4 regions of the Paenibacillus sp. FSL K6-1217 genome follow, and region 3 is predicted to be linked to each of the others. Evidence: riboswitches for the same ligand, from Rfam matches in the RefSeq annotation. Region 3 holds a riboswitch; each other region holds the start of a gene.

Region 1 (4,211 bases), 3.5 Mb from region 3:
TTTGTCCCGGGCATCCGGCCATGTTAAAATTGGAAGTGGAGTACTAATCGCCGGGATGACAGAATACACTTAATCAAAAAAATCTTTGGCCTGGCACATCCCTTGGACTTTCAGAAGCTGAGGGATGTTTTCGTTTGAAGCAGAAGAGCAGGCTCTTTGAACAGTTAACTTAGCAAGGGAGGAAACGAATTGCAATTTACAGAGGAAGAACTGCAGGCGCAGATCGGCAAGCTTGAAGGCTGGAGACTGGAAAGGGATAAGCTGGTACGCAAATATATGTTCAATGAATATATGAAGGGCATTGCTTTTGTGGATGAGGTGGCTGCCATTTCGGAAGCCTTTGACCATCACCCGCATATCACCATTGATTACAAGACCGTCGTTCTGCGGCTGGCTGTAGATGTGGAGAAGCTCGATCTCCGCCAGGCTCGTGAATTCAATGAAGCATTCGAGAAGAACCGTTAGAGGACAAGGTCCTTAGGGAGACAACAGGATCATTTGAATGAATAGAAATGCCCGTGCGAGGATTATTCGTAATCCTCGTCACGGGCATTATGCTTAGAAATGAAGAGTCTGGTATGAATACAGTCACCGGGTTATTTCTTCTCGGCCAGCCATAAGGCTACGTTCGCAATCTCTTCCGGGGCCAGCCTGTCTTTGAAGGAAGGCATCTGTCCGCGGCCCTTGGTAACAATGCTGTAGATCTGCGGCGCATCATGTGAAGCGCCCTCTTGCTGCAGGCTGGGGCCCGCCCCGCCCTGAAGCTGGTCGCCGTGGCAGGAGATACAATTGGCCTTCACTGTGGCTTCTGCGGCCGCAGCGTCCAGCACAACCTCCGGCATCGTCGGTTTGTTCTCTTCCGCCACCTCGGATTTACCGGGCAAGGTAAACATTAAGATTACTGCAAAGGCACAGGCGGCAAAAAACAAACCGCTCATGATCCATTTCTGCATCTGCATCCGTCCCTCCATGTAAGCTGCTGTCTCCATTATAGCGGATGGTGAAGCGTTATCATAGTATTTGTGTCAAAAAAATGAACTCAAATGATCCATTTATTTGAAAATGCCGTTGCCTCCGGTGCTATTCCTCATAGACCATGCAATAAAAAGGCTTATTGCCGGTCGGGGTCCGGCGTTCATAGGTATCCGTTATGGTGAAACCGCATTTCTGGTAAGCGCGGATGGCGCGCTGATTCCAGGTCAGCACTTCCAGATCGATCTCACGCTCCGGGTAACGCGCCCGTGCCGCCGTAACAATAGCCTTCATGAACAGATGCCCCATTCCATGGCCGCACAGATCGGGCCGCATGCCGACTCCAAGCCGGACTACCCCCTCCATCGGGAAGAGCTGGGCGAAGCCGCACAGATCGCCTTGCCCGTTCATTACGGACACATATTGCTCCTGTCGCAGCTGCGGGTCCCCGAACTCCACGCCCAGCGCCTGCATCTGCTCCCAGGACATCCAGCCGTAAATATTATACGGAGCTTTGTAGGTCCAATCACAGATCTCAGCGGCGTGCTGCGGCTCCATAGGCACAACGTAAAAGGTTAGCGGAGAACTGATCATTAGGGAGGTCTCCTTCCAGCGGACATATATTCATCTTACTATTAATTATATACAAAAACAGCCATTTTCGACGCAAAATCCTTGGGGAAATACGGAAACTTGACAAACGCCAAAATATATTTTCCGAAAGTGCAGAAACGGTGTTTACCAAATATAGAGCGGGGTAAGTAATTTTATAGACAAAAAAAGCCCTTCTCCTAAGATTTCGGCAAAAATCTCGGAAAAGAGCGTAGGTTACAAAGTCTTATTCTACCTTATTCTACATCGTCGTTGTCTTGGGAATCGGATGCTACATTCTTGAAGGCATCTGTACTCATGATTCGCTTGGCGCCAACGTAGCGGTTGACGTAATAGCTGTCACTCAGCGAACTGATGGTTACACCACGGGATGATGAGGCATGGGCGAATTCGCCGTCACCGACATAAATACCGACATGGGACACACCTTTACCGCTGGTATTAAAGAATACAAGATCGCCCGGTCTCATCTCATCACGGGACACGGCAGAACCCATCTGATACTGGGAACCGGATTGATGGGGCAGGTTAATGCCGATCTTATCAAAAACATACATTGTAAATCCGGAGCAATCAAACCCGTTAGTCGATACACCGCCGGACACGTATTTGGTTCCGATGGCTTTGTCGATCACTTTATCCATTTTGGAATCCGCGAAAGCGCTTCCTGCTCCGATGGTGAAGATAATGGACAAGCTTAGTACTGCGGCTGCTAGCTTCTTCTTCAAAAGTAAATACCCCTTCCAATGCCTACGAGGTTAGCTTAAGGGTTCGGTTGAAGGTCCCCTATGACCCCTCTTAGAATAGGAGGTCAATTCACCCAAAGTGGTTCCCCCGTTTCCCTAACTTATTAGGGAACTCGGCACGACTGTTGATTAGGATTAGCTGTTCATTCAATACATGACAAAACCTTTGTTAAAAGCGATTCAATAATTACAAAAATGTTACTAAAAGATCACTGCGATAATTGTAACAAAGTCGAAGTCGGTTGGCAATCACTTATAACATATTAATTCATCTTTTTTGCTGTTTTTTAGAGTTATAGCCCTTTCGGCAGACCCATATCTATGCGCTGGAGTTATTTTATATGTTCTTTTCTTTGTTTTTGCAGGAAAATGCTGTTTCAAGGCTGTGGATTCTGTGTAAAAGGTAGAATAAGGAAAAGGAAAAACCCGGAAATGATTACGGCAATAATCATCCCGGGCTCGTATAAGTTACAATTAGTTGTTAGAGGCTGAAATATGCGGGGTATGCTTCAAGGGTGGTTAAGGCTCAATCGTAAGCGACAGCTTGGTAGGCTGTTGTGCTCATTACCCGTTTGGCGCCAACATAGCGGTTGGCCCAGTAGGACTGGCTCATCGAACTGATGGTAACACCGCGTGAACTGGAGGACTGTGCGAATTTCCCGTTTCCGACATAAATTCCGACATGGGAGACTCCATTACCCAGGGTATTGAAGAACACGAGATCGCCGGAACGCAGTTTGCTCTTGGATACAGCTGTTCCCACTTTGTACTGTGCTTTGGAGGTACGCGGCAGAGTAAGCCCGACATTCTTGAACACATATTTGGTAAATCCGGAACAATCGAAGCCGTTGGTGGTCGTGCCCCCGGTTTTATATGACGTTCCAATGGTTTTGGAAATCACAGTATCCATCTTGGAATCTGCGAAGGCACTGCCTGCTCCGAGTGTGAATACCATTACAAGACCCAGTGCTGCTGCGGTGCATTTTTTCTTGAAGTTCTGAAAATTGTGACTAATCAAAAGATGTACTCCTTCCAGGGCCTGCGAGGTTAGCTTAAGGATTCGGTAGAAGGTTCCCCTATGACCCCTCTAAAGCGAGATCAATTCACCCAAAATATGGTTCCCCCACTTCCCGGTGCAGGGAATTCGGCGTGTTATGCACCAGAACAGTGACTTATCGGCATCGATTAAATTGCAATAGTTACGGAAGATTTTGCTTGAAAGATTACAAGTTTGTTACTACTAGTACAGCCATCATTGTATCAGAGGATTTATTCTTTTGCAAATGCTTTTGTCCCTCACCCCAAGTAAAAAAGAGTCCTGCTCCCTGATGAGGGGCCGTGACTCTTTTTAGTATGCCATCTTGGCAGCTAATTATTGTGGAAATGATTTACTGGACCAGAGGTGGTACTGGGCAGCTATTCCCCACATATTGAACAGTGTGGAGGGCAGCGGAGCTGCCTGGCGGAGCATAAGGGCCGGCAGCCCCGGATACAGCAGCGCAGAAGCACCGCAGAGGAGGAGCACAGCCAGACTGCCCGCTCCCAGAATGACGGATATCCCGATGGAAGGCAGCAGCACCTTAAGGCAGGTCAGCAGCGAGGAGAACATGCCGGTACCGGCGGTATAGCCGAATTGCATATAGAGCAGAAGCTTGCGGACAAGGAAGAGATAGAGCAGCCAGCCCAGCACATAAGGCACGAGCTTCAGCAGGAGCTGGACATCGAGAACGCCGCTGAGCAGATGACGGTACATACGCGGCAGCAGCCAATAGAGCGGGAGGAGGGTCAGCATCCATTCGGCGAGGCTGAACACCAGCACGGGCAGCCCATATTTTCTCATTCCGGGAAAAAAGAACAGTCCCCGCGCGCCGTCGCGCTCCT
Region 2 (4,211 bases), 3.4 Mb from region 3:
AGGAGCTGGTGCAGCAGGAGCATGCTTTCCGGTTCATGATTGAGCCGCTAAGCGACCTGTTCAGCGGAGAGGTCACGGTAGAGCAGTATCTCCTGCTGGATGAAGCCTTGATGCAGACGGCCTTCATGCAGTGGACGCTGGAGGAGGATGCCATCCTGAGCGACTTGTGCAGCCGGTTTATCCATCGTAAACTGTATAAATATGTGGAGATGGAGCATCTGGATGCAGGCACGATTGACGAAATCCGCCGCAGCTTCGCCGATGCCGGACTACGGCCCGATTATGACCTGGAAATTGATTATCCCACCGATCTTCCATATGATGTGTTCCGTCCGGGAGACGGTTTTGACAGCAAACAGATTCTGCTTCTGGACAGGCATGAGCGGCTGCGGGAAATCTCCGAGGTCTCGGATATTGTACGCTCCATCAGCGGCATTCACCGCGGCAGATACCATTTATATTTTCCGCAGGACAGGCTGCAGCAAGCCCTTCCACAGCTCCCGCCGTCCATCGCAGAGATTTTTGCCAAATAATCAGCTTAAGCTTGGAATTATAGATAGAACAACAGGCCGAAAGGATGTAATGAAATGCAGTTATTCGACACACATACCCATCTGGATGCTCCGCAATTCGACGAAGACCGCGAAGAGGTCATTGCCCGGGCGCTGGAAGCTGGAGTCAGCAAGATGATCAACATCGGCTTTAACCGGGACACGATACCGACGACTATGCAGCTTGCCGAGAAATATGATTATATTTATGCAGCCGTAGGCTGGCATCCCCAGGATGCCATCAGTATGAAGGACGGAGACCTGGAATGGATTGCCTCCCTGTGCGCTCATCCCAAGGTGGTCGCCATCGGGGAGATCGGGCTGGATTATTACTGGGACACCTCCCCTAAGGATGTGCAGCATGAAGTATTCCGCAAGCAGATCGGGCTTGCCCGTGAGCTGAAGATGCCGATCTGTATTCATAACCGTGATGCGCATGAAGATGTGATCCGCATCCTCCGTGAGGAGAAGGCGGACGAGGTTGGCGGCGTAATGCATTCCTTCTCCGGCAGCTGGGAAAGTGCCAAGATGTGTCTGGACCTGGGCTTCCATCTTTCCTTCGGAGGACCGATTACGTTTAAGAATGCAAGGGTGCCCAAAGAGGTGCTTGCCCAGACTCCGCTGGACCGGCTGTTGATCGAAACGGACTCGCCTTACCTGACTCCGCACCCGTATCGGGGCAAGCGAAATGAGTCCGCTCATGTGAGACTGGTAGCGGAGGCAGCCGCGGCAATAAAAGGGATTGAATTACAGGAATTGGCGGAAATTACGTATGCGAACGCACTGGAACTATTTGGAATACTCTGAAAACAGGAGTAAAATCGGTGAAAAATGAAGTATAGCGGATATATTAAACTTTTATGACGCCAAAACGGCCGAATATTACAATATTTTAATCAATTTTTTACGTAAACGTGGTTGAATCGTCCTTTACAACATGTATCAAAACAGGATATCATCTTTTCAGTGCAGTGAGCTGTTGTAACTGTGACAGTCACTTTTTCATGGATCGTCTCGCTGAGTCTCCGAACGGAGAACGGGGGAACCAATAATGCTCTGCCGCATGAACGTACAAGAGTAAGACACAGAATTGCCGCAGGCATTATTTGATTTCTTTACGTGGTCTTTGGGGTGAATTTGAGGGCAACCGCCGTGAGCGGGTGACCTAAGATAGGGCGTCTCTCTTATGCCCGAACCCGACAGCTAACCCCGTAAGCGCAAGTAAGAGAGGAAACCTCGTGCATAAGCATTCCGACGTATTTGACACCGGAGAAGCCACGAAAGAGTCCTCTAATGAGCTCTTTTTAGGCTTCTTTTGTTTTGAATAATGCGAATGCTCCCGGCATACTGTTATATAACAGATCTCCGGAAGTCATTATGCCGAGCAGGCGATCCATGAGCAGGAAACGCTGAAGGAAGTGCGGGCGTATCCTGTTGCAATCTCAAACCTAGTTTCGTCAGAAGTGATACAGTCACCTTGAACTAACTTGGACGACGGGGCTATGTAAGGAGGATGGAGAGAGTGGGCGTATTCCAACCAGAGGTATCCCATGATTCGCAATCATCCAGCAGGTCTTTCGCATTACGGTTGAAGCAAGTAAATCCCCGCGTAGTTTTACTTGCCGGTGTGGCAGCGATTGTGATCGCACTGTTAATTCTGCTGTACGTACACGGTCAGAGCAAGAAAGAAATTACTCTAGTAATAGACGGACAGGTACAGACACTGGAGACGCGGGAAGCGCTGTTCAGTGATGTGCTGGCTAAGGAACAGATTTCGCTGCAGGCGCATGATGAATTATCTATTGGCCTTAGTGATGAAATAAAAGACGGCGACCGTATCGTGATTAACACTGCGCAAAAGTTCGCTCTTACCGTAGACGGGAAGACCGAGACGTTATTTACGACCGAGGATACCATTGGTCAGGCCATCGACAAATTGGGCTACAGCCTGGAAGGCCTAGACAAGATTTACCCTTCGCTAGAAACCGCAGTATCTGCCGACATGGAAATCAAAATTGTCCGTATTAACAAGGATGTGGTTCAACGGACAACCAATTTGCCTTTCCGGGTAATCAAGACAGCAGACCCCTCGTTGACCAAGGGAACCGTAAGAGTGGCACAGGCAGGTAAGCCGGGCGTCATGATCCAGCACATCGAGAAGATCTATCAAGATGGCGAGCTGGCATCCATGCGCATGATCGGCAAGGAAGTACAGACGGTAACCAAGGATAAAGTCATTGCCATTGGAACCAAGCCGCTTCCCAAACCCGTTCCTGTTGTTGCCAAAGTTTCCAAACCTGTAACAACCTCCAAGTCATCTAAAGCCAGCGCAAAGGCCAGCAATGTTACCAGTAAGGCTGGTGTGGATTTCGAATACAAAAGAATGATTAAGAACGTATCGATGACCGCGTATTCCTCGCAGGAACCGGGTATCGGAACACGTACCGCCTCCGGCACACGCGTAACGGAAGGCCGCACTATAGCTGTAGATCCAAGGATTATACCGATTGGCTGGTGGGTGTACATTGAGGGATTAGGGTTTCGCCGAGCAGAGGATACCGGCGGTGCCATCAAAGGCAACAAGGTGGACGTCTATTACGATTCACTGAGCCATGCCCGTAATTTCGGCCGTAAGTCGCGGACACTCTATGTGATCGGACCTGTGAAGCCGGAGTTGAACTAGGGCGGAAAGTCTTTTGCAAATTAGCGGTTAATACGATATAGTGAGGGAAGCACTTACGAAACTCTAGAGAGCTGCCGCTCATCACTTATACATTCTTTAGCCAAAAAGAAGGGGAGCGAATCCTCTTCTTTTTGCGTTCTGGAGTAAGGAGTAAAATTATTTATGATTAAAGAGCTAATTGTGGTTGAAGGGAAAAGCGATACCGTTGCCGTTAAGCGTGCGGTAGAGGCAGATACGATTGAAACCGGGGGCTCGGCCGTGGACCGCAAGGTCATTGCCAAGATTACACTAGCTATGGAGCGCAGGGGAGTAATCATTCTTACAGACCCCGATCATGCCGGAGAGCGAATCCGCAAAATCGTCGCGGCCAAGGTGCCGGGCTGCAAGCATGCCTTCATCCCGGAGAAGGATGCCACCCGTAAGGGGGATATTGGGATCGAGAACGCGTCGCCTGAGGCTATCCGCCATGCGCTGGAGCATGTGCATACCTCCTTCGAGGGAGCGCCGGCCATCATTGGGCTGGACGAGCTCATGGCTGCAGGGCTGATGGTGCATCCCCGGGCGGCCGAGCGCAGAATGCAGCTTGGCAATCTGCTCGGTATCGGTTATTGCAATGGCAAGCAGCTGTACAAACGTCTGGCGATGTTCGGCATTACCCGCGAAGAATTCGCGCAGGCCCTCGCCCAAATTGATCAGGGAGGCATTACTTCATGAGCGGTACCGAGAACATCTCGTCCCCAACAAGAACCAAAGCGATAATTCAGCGTTACGGCTTCTCCTTCAAAAAAAGCCTGGGCCAGAACTTTCTGATTGATCAGAATATTCTGGACAAAATAGTGGATGCTGCCGGTCTTGATAGTACAGCCGGTGCGCTGGAGATCGGCCCGGGTATCGGAGCCTTGACGGAACGGCTCGCAATGACGGCCGGAGCCGTCACTGCGGTGGAGATTGACCGCAGGCTGATTCCTATCCTTAGG
Region 3 (4,211 bases):
TGACACGCTGCGGATTAGCAGGGACGGTCACCTTATGCCCCATGGCATCCGTTACAGTCTTCTCCACGGCGGCTGCGACGGTTGCTGCCGGCGCCATAGTAGCCTCCACCGTTGCCGTTGGCGCGGCAGTTGCTGCACCGTTACTGCCTGCATTGCTATTATTATTTCCACAAGCGGACAGCAGCAGCGTTGTAGTCATAAGTCCGGCCACCGCCAGTTTCCCGCTTATTGATCCTTGCAGGTTGAACGAAAACATTGAATTCCCTCCTGTATGTTGCCTTCATGATTGGCAAAAGTCCTGTTACCTTTACCTTGTCTATACTGATGATATTGATTCTCATTCTCTATGTCAACCAATAACTTAAAATAACGTCAAAACGGCCGTCTCCGCATCAAGCAGAAACAGCCGTTTATCGTTTATATAATAAGGAAGCTTTATTTATGCAGGTGATACGGAACCGTGGCGATTACAATATCCTTCTGATTCATCAGATAAGAGCGGATGAACAAGCTGGTCTGATTATGCAGTACAGCCTGCCACCAGTGCTTGGTTACGAACTGCGGAATCAGGACGGTAATATGATCTGTTGAAGCGGTCTTCCATTCTACCGTATCGATGAATTTCACCAGCGGGCGGATAATGCTGCGGTAGCGGGAGCGCAGGACAATCAGCCGTACTCCGGGGTTCCACTCCTCCCACTTCTGTTCCATCTTGTGAATCTCTTCTTCATCGAACCCTACATATACAGCGACCACATTATTGGTCAAGGACTTCGCATAGCTGATCGAATGCAGGACAGCGCGGGTTACACCGGCGACAGGAACGACAACGGTGCTTCCTTTGATACAAGGCTTGTCGGTAGCCGGACAGATCCGCAATTGGTCGGCAATATTCATATAATGGCGGTGAATCCGGTGGAACACGATGATCACAACCGGCAGGAAGATGAAGGCCATCCACACGCTGGAGAATTTGGTGATAATGAAGATCAGTGTAATTGTTAACGTGGTGAGCATACCGACCGTATTCACGGCGAACTTGCTCTGCCAGCCTTTCGGCTTCGTTCTGTACCATTGGACCATCATTCCCAGCTGCGACAGCGTGAACGGAATGAATACCCCTACTGCATATAAGGGAATGAGTCCTTCCGTATTCCCGTGAAATGCCGCTACCAGCACAGCCGACATCACGCCGAGGAAAATAATCCCGTTAGAGAAGCCCAGCCGGTCGCCGCGTACCATGAACGCATGGGGCAGATATTTGTCTTTGGCGAACATGAACGCCAGCAGCGGGAAGGCCGAGTACGCCGTATTGGCTGCCAGGAACAGGATCACCGCCGTAATGCCCTGGATGAAGAAGTACAGCCCGCCCCGTCCGAAGGTAGACTCGGTAATCTGTGAGACTACCGTGGCCTTCTCATTAGGCATGATGCCGTACCAGTAAGCGAGCAGCGTAATGCCTGTGAACATCACCCCGAGAATGAGGCCCATAAGCATCAGCGTTTTGGCTGCATTTTTCTCCGCCGGCGCTTTGAAGTTAGGAATGGCATTGGAGACCGCTTCTACCCCGGTCAGGGCGGAACAGCCGGAGCTGAACGCCTTCAGCAGCAGGAACATACTCACGTTCGACACTGCCGAACCAATCTCGGGAACCTGGGCATGAGCCCCGCCGGTTGCATATTTGATGAACCCCGCGATAATCAGCACGAAGATGGAGACGACGAACAGATAGACCGGGATGGCGATGAAGGAAGCCGATTCGGTCACCCCGCGCAGGTTGACAATCGTTAAGAGCAGAATAACGGATACCGCTATAAGTACACTATGATTATGAAGATTTGGAAAAGCCGAAGTGATCGCATCCGTCCCCGCCGAGGCGCTTACCGCCACCGTCAGAATGTAATCCACCAGAAGCGAGCCGCCGGCCAGTAAGCCGGTATGAACCCCAAGATTGGTCTTGGCCACGATATAGGCACCTCCGCCCTGCGGATAAGCGAAGATCGTCTGCCGGTAGGACAGAATCAGAATGGCCAGCAAGCCCAGTACGGCTAATGCAATTGGCAATGAGTACCAGATAGCGGTGAACCCGGCGGCCACCAGTACAATCAGAATTTGTTCTGTTCCGTAGGCTACAGACGAGAGCGCATCAGAAGACAGAACAGCCAGTGCTTTCACCTTGGATAACTTTTCATGATCGAGTTCGTTCGACTTCATCGGACGCCCGATCAATAGTCGTTTTACCTTGCTTACCATTGTAGTAACAGTTCCTCTCTTGGTTAAGTTGAAACGGGGTTTCCGTGCGCTGTTTTCATAAGTGGATTTCATAAATGCAGGCAACAAAATAAGCATACGGAAATGATCCGCATGCCTTAGAGTGCATGGTCATTATCCCACTAGTGGCTTACGAGGTTAGCTGGCGGATTCGGACTGTGGTAGCCCTACGGTTACAGGCCCTTGCGGCCTGACCGATTCACCCCTTTTGGCCTTGGCCAAAGTGTGGTTCCCCCGTTTTTCCTTCCGGAAAATTCAGCGCATATTCAACTTCTCACAAGGACTAATATTAAGCTACAATACGTCTTCCGTAAAGCGTGGAAACAAATGAAAAAAGAATGAAAAGAACTCAAAACAACCAAATCCATCATCCGGTATGTCCTGATCTTTCATTCTCTTTCATTATCCCTGTAACACGTGATTTTACAGGGTTTTTGCTTATTATTTTTTGCTAAAATTAAGGGTATTCTCTTCTCTTCCTTCTGCCCGGCAGCTTCTTACTCCGCGTCCTCTTCTTTGCGGCCGTTCCAGAGCAGAATGGAGATTAAAGCAAAGGCTATCAGTGCCAGCAGAGGGATCGTTATAAATCCGAACCAATTCAGATAATCCTTGTTGCACGGTACGCCGATGGTACAGGGAAGCACCTTGCTGAGCGCCGGTATTTTCTGCTCCGCATAATGATAAATAGAGATGCTGCCGCCGATCAGACTGAGGGGGAGCACATAAGGAATGATCCGCTTGTCCGCCCGGTAGGTGGCGATCCCCAGCAGGAACAGCTGCGGGTACATGAAGATACGCTGGAACCAGCACAGCTTGCAGGGCTCGTAATGAAGGACCTCACTGAGATACAGGCTTCCCGCTACAGCAACCACACAGACGAACCAAGCCAAGTAGAGACAGTTACGCCGGCAGAAGGCAGAGAAGGCGGTCATGGGGTAGTCGCAGCTCCCGCTGCTGCCTGGATCTTGGCGTCAATCTCCTCCATATCGAACGGCTTCTGCACCTTGATGCCGTTCACGAACAAGGAAGGCGTATTCGTTACGCCCGCATCGGTGCCGGCCTTAATATCCCTGTCCAGCTCCTTCTCGTAGGTGCGTTCATCAATATCCTTGCGCAGCAGGTCGTAATCCACTGGCAGCTCCAGCTGCTTGGCGAGACTAACCAGGAAGTCAGGCGTAGCCCATTCTTTGTCCTCTGCACCCTGATTCGCATAGATGGCATCGAAGTATTTCCAGAAGGCTTCCTGATTCTGGTGATAGACCGACCGCGCAGCCAGTGTGGCTGTTCTGGAATCCGTACCGAGGAAGGCCAGGTTCACGAAATAGAAGGCTGCTTTATCCTGATCCACATACTGCTTAACGATCTGCGGCTTAATCCCTCCTGTAAACTGGGCACAGGCTGGGCACTTATAATCGCCGAACTCGACAATCTTCACCGGAGCATCCTCCTTGCCAAGCCGCAGCATTTCACTGTAATTGAAGGCCAGCGGCTTACTGTCTGAGCCGGCAGGCGAAGAATCCTTCGAAGCCAGCATGAATAATCCTACAAAAATAATGATGACGATGGCTACCGTACTCACGATCAGAATTCTCGTCTTCTGCTTCTGCTGCTCCAGCTCTGCCCTGCGCTTCTCCTGCTTGCTCATTTGAGGAGCCGTGACATGGTTTTTTTTCGTTTTGCTCAAAGAGAGTTCCTTTCCGTCCTCTGGACTGTCGTGATAAAAGAATAGTTACTTTCAAATTATATAATGTTCACTCTCTTGTTGGCAATCGCTGTATTATACAGCCTCGTTGTCCTCCGCCTTCTCCCCGTTCCCTGTATCCTTGCCGAAGAAGACCTCCGGGGAATCCTCCAGCGACTGCAGCCTGATTCTGAAGAAGAACTGCGTGCCGCCTCCCGCTGCCGGCTCTGCCCAGATCTCTCCTTGCATCAGGTCCACC
Region 4 (4,211 bases), 140 kb from region 3:
GTTATTTACAAGCGTTGTGTCTATTCGGATTCAGAATGAGGAAATCCTCCGGAAGCTCGAACAGCTTGGCCATCAGCTCGTCCATCCCGGACTCCAGCTTGAATTCCATTTCCTCCCGGAACAGCGGAACCAGGAAATAAACCTGAACCTGATTGCCGTCTTTTGTATGGACGGTGCTAACCTCTTCCGGCAGAGCATACAGGATCACGCCGGACAGCTCAGTGTTATCCGCATAAGGCTCGTAATCCTCCGTGTTGGGGATCGTATGGCCGTAACCAAGCCAAGTTTGATACATATGCGGGAACCGGGCCAGCGTCTTCATCAGCCGGATGGGCCAATAGTTCTCCACGGCTTCGAAATCCTCCTGCGTAAGCGGCCAGTCCGCCGGCAAAAACATCATCAGCTCCGCGCGTTCCAGATGCTTGTACTCTTCACGGATCTCCTGCGGGAGCGTCATGGGCAGATCGCTCATCCCATTGGTGTACAGCACCCGGTATGGCTCATCAGGTGTCGCTTCCATAATATTCACATCAATATGTACGATGTCTGAAATCAGCTCATGGAACACGCCGCTTTCCCGGTTTGGAAAGACCCGATTAAAATGTTCGTTTAAATCTTCCATGTACAAAATATTGGCGGGAGGTGTAATCTGCTCCTCATCCGGAGCGTCATAACCATAAATGGTGGTACCGTCTTCCGATTTGCCCATGGTTTTGCCGCCAAACAGCTTTTTGAAAAAGTTCATGTCTTTGCGCTCCTCTGTATGGGTTAAAGTGCGAAATGAAAATAGATGTATAAACCTCACTTGGAAGTATAACAAAAGACATAGGCCCGGAGCGATGGGTCTATCGATTCGAATTTCAAAAGGAGCAGATATGAACTATATCATTTTTGATCTGGAAGCCACCTGTTGGGAAAATGACCGCAAGCGGGGCGTAGGCATGGAGAGAGCCTTGACTATGCTTGAATTGCCGCTTGAAGGTACTCACCATAGAGGTATCGATGATGCCAAGAACATTGCGAAAATCTTCGTTAAGATTTTTGACCAATTGGAGTTTTGATAATTTAAATTGATCATGTCTATAGCAGTGAATAATAGGATACCGATTCTGCAAATAAAATGGTTGGATTCAGATGACTCTTCACCGTATTAATTGAATGGATTCTTTGCTCTGTCCTTTGATGGCGATACCGCTCCGATCCGGCTCCTACCTTCATTCGGATTTGGTCATTTTGAATGAACATACTATCGAGTGCAGTCTTGATCATGTTAAGTTGATTGGGAGCCCATTCTTGTCCGTGCATCCGGACGTATTCTGTGGCTTCTTCTGCAGTACAATGACATATCTCTTTCAGAAAAGAGCCCCATTTGATTAAATCCACCGCATTGTCACCCGCACAAAGAATGCAATTCCCATAGCTGATCTGTCCTCCGAAGGTTAACTTCAACACCCCATACCAGCATCCGTAAGGCTCTGAAATATGCATGAAGGAAGGGCGGCAGCTAAATGCGAACAACTCGATTCGTGACAGTCTGGCGTTAATCATGAATAATGCCTCCTAGGTTGTCTATAGATTTCATATAACGCTGTAGATTATGGGTCTGCTCAGCTGTGGCTACATAGGCTGTCAGTTCAGCTTCATTCTCACATACAGCAGCATGCTCAAGCCAAACGGAATATTTGGTTTTCTGTACGATGGACAAGTGTAATGGAAAGGTTTTGCGGGATCGCAGCAAAAAAGCATGGTTAATGCAGGCTCTCTCCAGTGCTTACGAGGTTAGCTGACGGATTCGGACAGTGAGAGTCGTCCTACCAGTGAAGAGTTCAATCTTCTTTGGATTCACCCCATTTCGGCTGGCCACAGCCATTTGGTTCCCCCGCTTCCCGCCTGACGGGAATTCAGCATTTGTTAAAAGGAATCTTACGCTGAGCATCACTGTTTGTAAAATGCTGAAAGGTCTCTAGGAGACTAAATAAGACTCTATAGGATATAAAAATGAAGAAAATCCCTTGTAATCTCGCATTCATCCCCGATTTTCTGAAGTTATCGCGTATTTATTAACTTTTTAATGCAACCTAAATGGGGCTAAATGAATCTTAATGCTTCTTTAATCATGATATTAAGATCAGATATAAAACAGTGAGGTGAGTAACATTACGGAACAACGTGATACCCAAAAGCTAATAATTGAACTCTGGAATGAAGGCGATCTAGATTTACTTCGCCAATTAAATTCGCCAGAGATGATAGTACACTATGGAGGTCCGGAAACTGAGAAAAACTCCTAACTCGCCATAAACGCTATACTGAAATCGCACAAGAAGGTAAAGGACGAATGTTTAAGATCCTCCTGTTTCCTAGCCCGATATGCGGAGCCTCCATGAAAGTGAGATTGTAGGAATAGATCAAAAGGAGAAGTTCCTCCGTTTGCGGGTGGAACTTCTCCTTTTAATCTTCATTTTTATAGTAGCTTCTCCATAATCATCACATCAATAAACGCTCCGTCCATCACTCCTTGCTTCTCAAATACACCAACCTGCCGGTAGCCCATCTTTCGATACAATCCTTGACCACTCTCATTAAACGGAAAGGTAAAGAGAACAATTTTATAAAAGCTATTTTCCTTTGCTACCTTGTGTAAGGACTCCAGGAGGGAGCTGCCTACACCTTGCCCACGAAAGCTTCGATCAATATATACAGAAAGGTCAGCGACGCCGTTATACGCGCAACGGTGGGAATATGGGTTCAGTGAGGCCCAGCCCACGACTTCACCTTCGCGTTCAGCAACCCAAACGCTAAAACGGCCTTGGTGATCGTTGAACCATGATTCCATATATAAGGAGTCTTTCGTCTCTGTTTCAAGTGTAGCGATCCGATCCTCGATCCCCTGATTGTAGATACGAAGAATGCTTTGAATATCCTCAGGTGTGGCCTGACGAACAGTTAGTGTACTAATCACATAAACATCCCCTTAAAATTACTTTCTCGCTTTAATTACAGCAGAGACGATATATTGGTCAACGTTCGCACCTGGAACCCAATCTTTGATGAATGTTTTAGATTCGTCCTTTGGCTCAATGCTGATATCAGTAAAGCCGCATTCCTGGAGCATTACCTCCAAATCGGCAATGGAAGAGGCGCCTGAGATACAACCGGAATATAATTCATCCAGGTCATTTTTGATCTCAGGAGGAAGCTCAGCTGTAGTTACGATATCTGATATGGCAAGACGACCAGCAGGCTGAAGAACACGATAAGCCTCACGGAATACTTGCTGTTTATCTGGGGAGAGATTAATCACGCAATTGGAGATAATGACGTTGATCGAATGATCAGCAACGGGAAGATGCTCTATTTCGCCCAATCTGAATTCGGTGTTACTAAACTTACCTTTAAGGGCATTATCTCTTGCTCGACTGATCATCTCAGGTGTCATATCCACACCTATTACAAGGCCTTCATTACCTACCTGCCGGGAAGCCAGGAAACAATCAAATCCGCCGCCACTCCCAAGGTCCAAAACATGTTCACCCGCCTGCAGTTCAGCAATAGCCTGCGGATTACCGCAACCAAGACCTAAATTTGCGCCTTCAGGAGCTGAAGCGAGGTCCTCACTGGAGTAGCCTAACTTAGAAGATATGGCACTGAAATCAGATGTGGAGTCACAGCAGCTACTGTCAGCAGAAGTTCGGCTGGAAGGAGAAGTCTCAACGTTTCTTACAGCAATCTTTTGATAGCGTCCCCGTACATTTTGGCGGATCTGATCATTAGTAAGCTTGCTCATGATTATACACTCCTTAGCTGAAATAATTTGCAATATACAAGTAAAATAGAAGAGAAGGTCAACCTTTTACGGGTGCGCAGCAATTGCTGAGTTTTCCCATAGATTCGTTGAAAAGCTTAATGGACCGTAGTAATGTTTCTACTTCAAACTCACTCATGTGTGAGAAGGCCTCGTTCAGGTATTCATTCATTTGTTGATCAATAGTTGTAGCTACCATTTTACCTTCAGGAGTGAGTGACAGGTTATAAATTCTTCGATCTGAGGGATCAGATGTCTTTTTAACCAAATTCATTTTCACCAGAGATTGAACTTGTCTGCTGAAGGTTGTAATATCTGTGCCAAGTGTTTCGGCGACTTGTTGCATGGAAGGATTGTGACTCCGATCGATCTCATATAACAGATGACTTTGGGTAGCGGAAAGATT

The links. Region 3 has a riboswitch for cyclic di-AMP ahead of MHH28_RS07365 (APC family permease). Riboswitches for the same ligand answer to the same signal wherever they lie in the genome.
Region 1: linked by a shared signal. The riboswitch ahead of MHH28_RS23225 (C40 family peptidase) and the one ahead of MHH28_RS07365 (APC family permease) in region 3 are both predicted to bind cyclic di-AMP.
Region 2: linked by a shared signal. The riboswitch ahead of MHH28_RS22800 (3D domain-containing protein) and the one ahead of MHH28_RS07365 (APC family permease) in region 3 are both predicted to bind cyclic di-AMP.
Region 4: linked by a shared signal. The riboswitch ahead of MHH28_RS06765 (hypothetical protein) and the one ahead of MHH28_RS07365 (APC family permease) in region 3 are both predicted to bind cyclic di-AMP.

The regions. Positions count from the first base shown of each region.
Region 1 covers NZ_CP150271.1:5,240,032-5,244,242, forward strand. The annotation lists gene MHH28_RS23210 (4a-hydroxytetrahydrobiopterin dehydratase) at 190-465, shown strand; gene MHH28_RS23215 (c-type cytochrome) at 597-953, opposite strand; gene MHH28_RS23220 (GNAT family N-acetyltransferase) at 1,081-1,566, opposite strand; gene MHH28_RS23225 (C40 family peptidase) at 1,821-2,312, opposite strand; cyclic di-AMP (ydaO/yuaA leader) riboswitch at 2,317-2,459, opposite strand; gene MHH28_RS23230 (C40 family peptidase) at 2,857-3,285, opposite strand; cyclic di-AMP (ydaO/yuaA leader) riboswitch at 3,352-3,490, opposite strand; gene MHH28_RS23235 (hypothetical protein) at 3,703-4,211, opposite strand, start outside.
Region 2 covers NZ_CP150271.1:5,158,263-5,162,473, forward strand. The annotation lists gene MHH28_RS22790 (HD domain-containing protein) at 1-533, shown strand, start outside; gene MHH28_RS22795 (TatD family hydrolase) at 588-1,358, shown strand; cyclic di-AMP (ydaO/yuaA leader) riboswitch at 1,557-1,784, shown strand; gene MHH28_RS22800 (3D domain-containing protein) at 2,074-3,234, shown strand; gene rnmV (ribonuclease M5) at 3,397-3,948, shown strand; gene rsmA (16S rRNA (adenine(1518)-N(6)/adenine(1519)-N(6))-dimethyltransferase RsmA) at 3,945-4,211, shown strand, end outside.
Region 3 covers NZ_CP150271.1:1,715,279-1,719,489, forward strand. The annotation lists gene MHH28_RS07360 (ABC transporter substrate-binding protein) at 1-256, opposite strand, end outside; gene MHH28_RS07365 (APC family permease) at 436-2,253, opposite strand; cyclic di-AMP (ydaO/yuaA leader) riboswitch at 2,383-2,542, opposite strand; gene MHH28_RS07370 (disulfide oxidoreductase) at 2,769-3,203, opposite strand; gene MHH28_RS07375 (DsbA family protein) at 3,200-3,955, opposite strand; gene MHH28_RS07380 (ATP-binding protein) at 4,049-4,211, opposite strand, start outside.
Region 4 covers NZ_CP150271.1:1,577,961-1,582,171, forward strand. The annotation lists gene MHH28_RS06755 (suppressor of fused domain protein) at 2-745, opposite strand; partial or broken gene MHH28_RS06760 (3'-5' exonuclease) at 927-1,061, shown strand; gene MHH28_RS06765 (hypothetical protein) at 1,081-1,548, opposite strand; cyclic di-AMP (ydaO/yuaA leader) riboswitch at 1,754-1,917, opposite strand; gene MHH28_RS06770 (arsinothricin resistance N-acetyltransferase ArsN1 family A) at 2,465-2,959, opposite strand; gene MHH28_RS06775 (arsenite methyltransferase) at 2,981-3,787, opposite strand; gene MHH28_RS06780 (MarR family winged helix-turn-helix transcriptional regulator) at 3,846-4,211, opposite strand, start outside.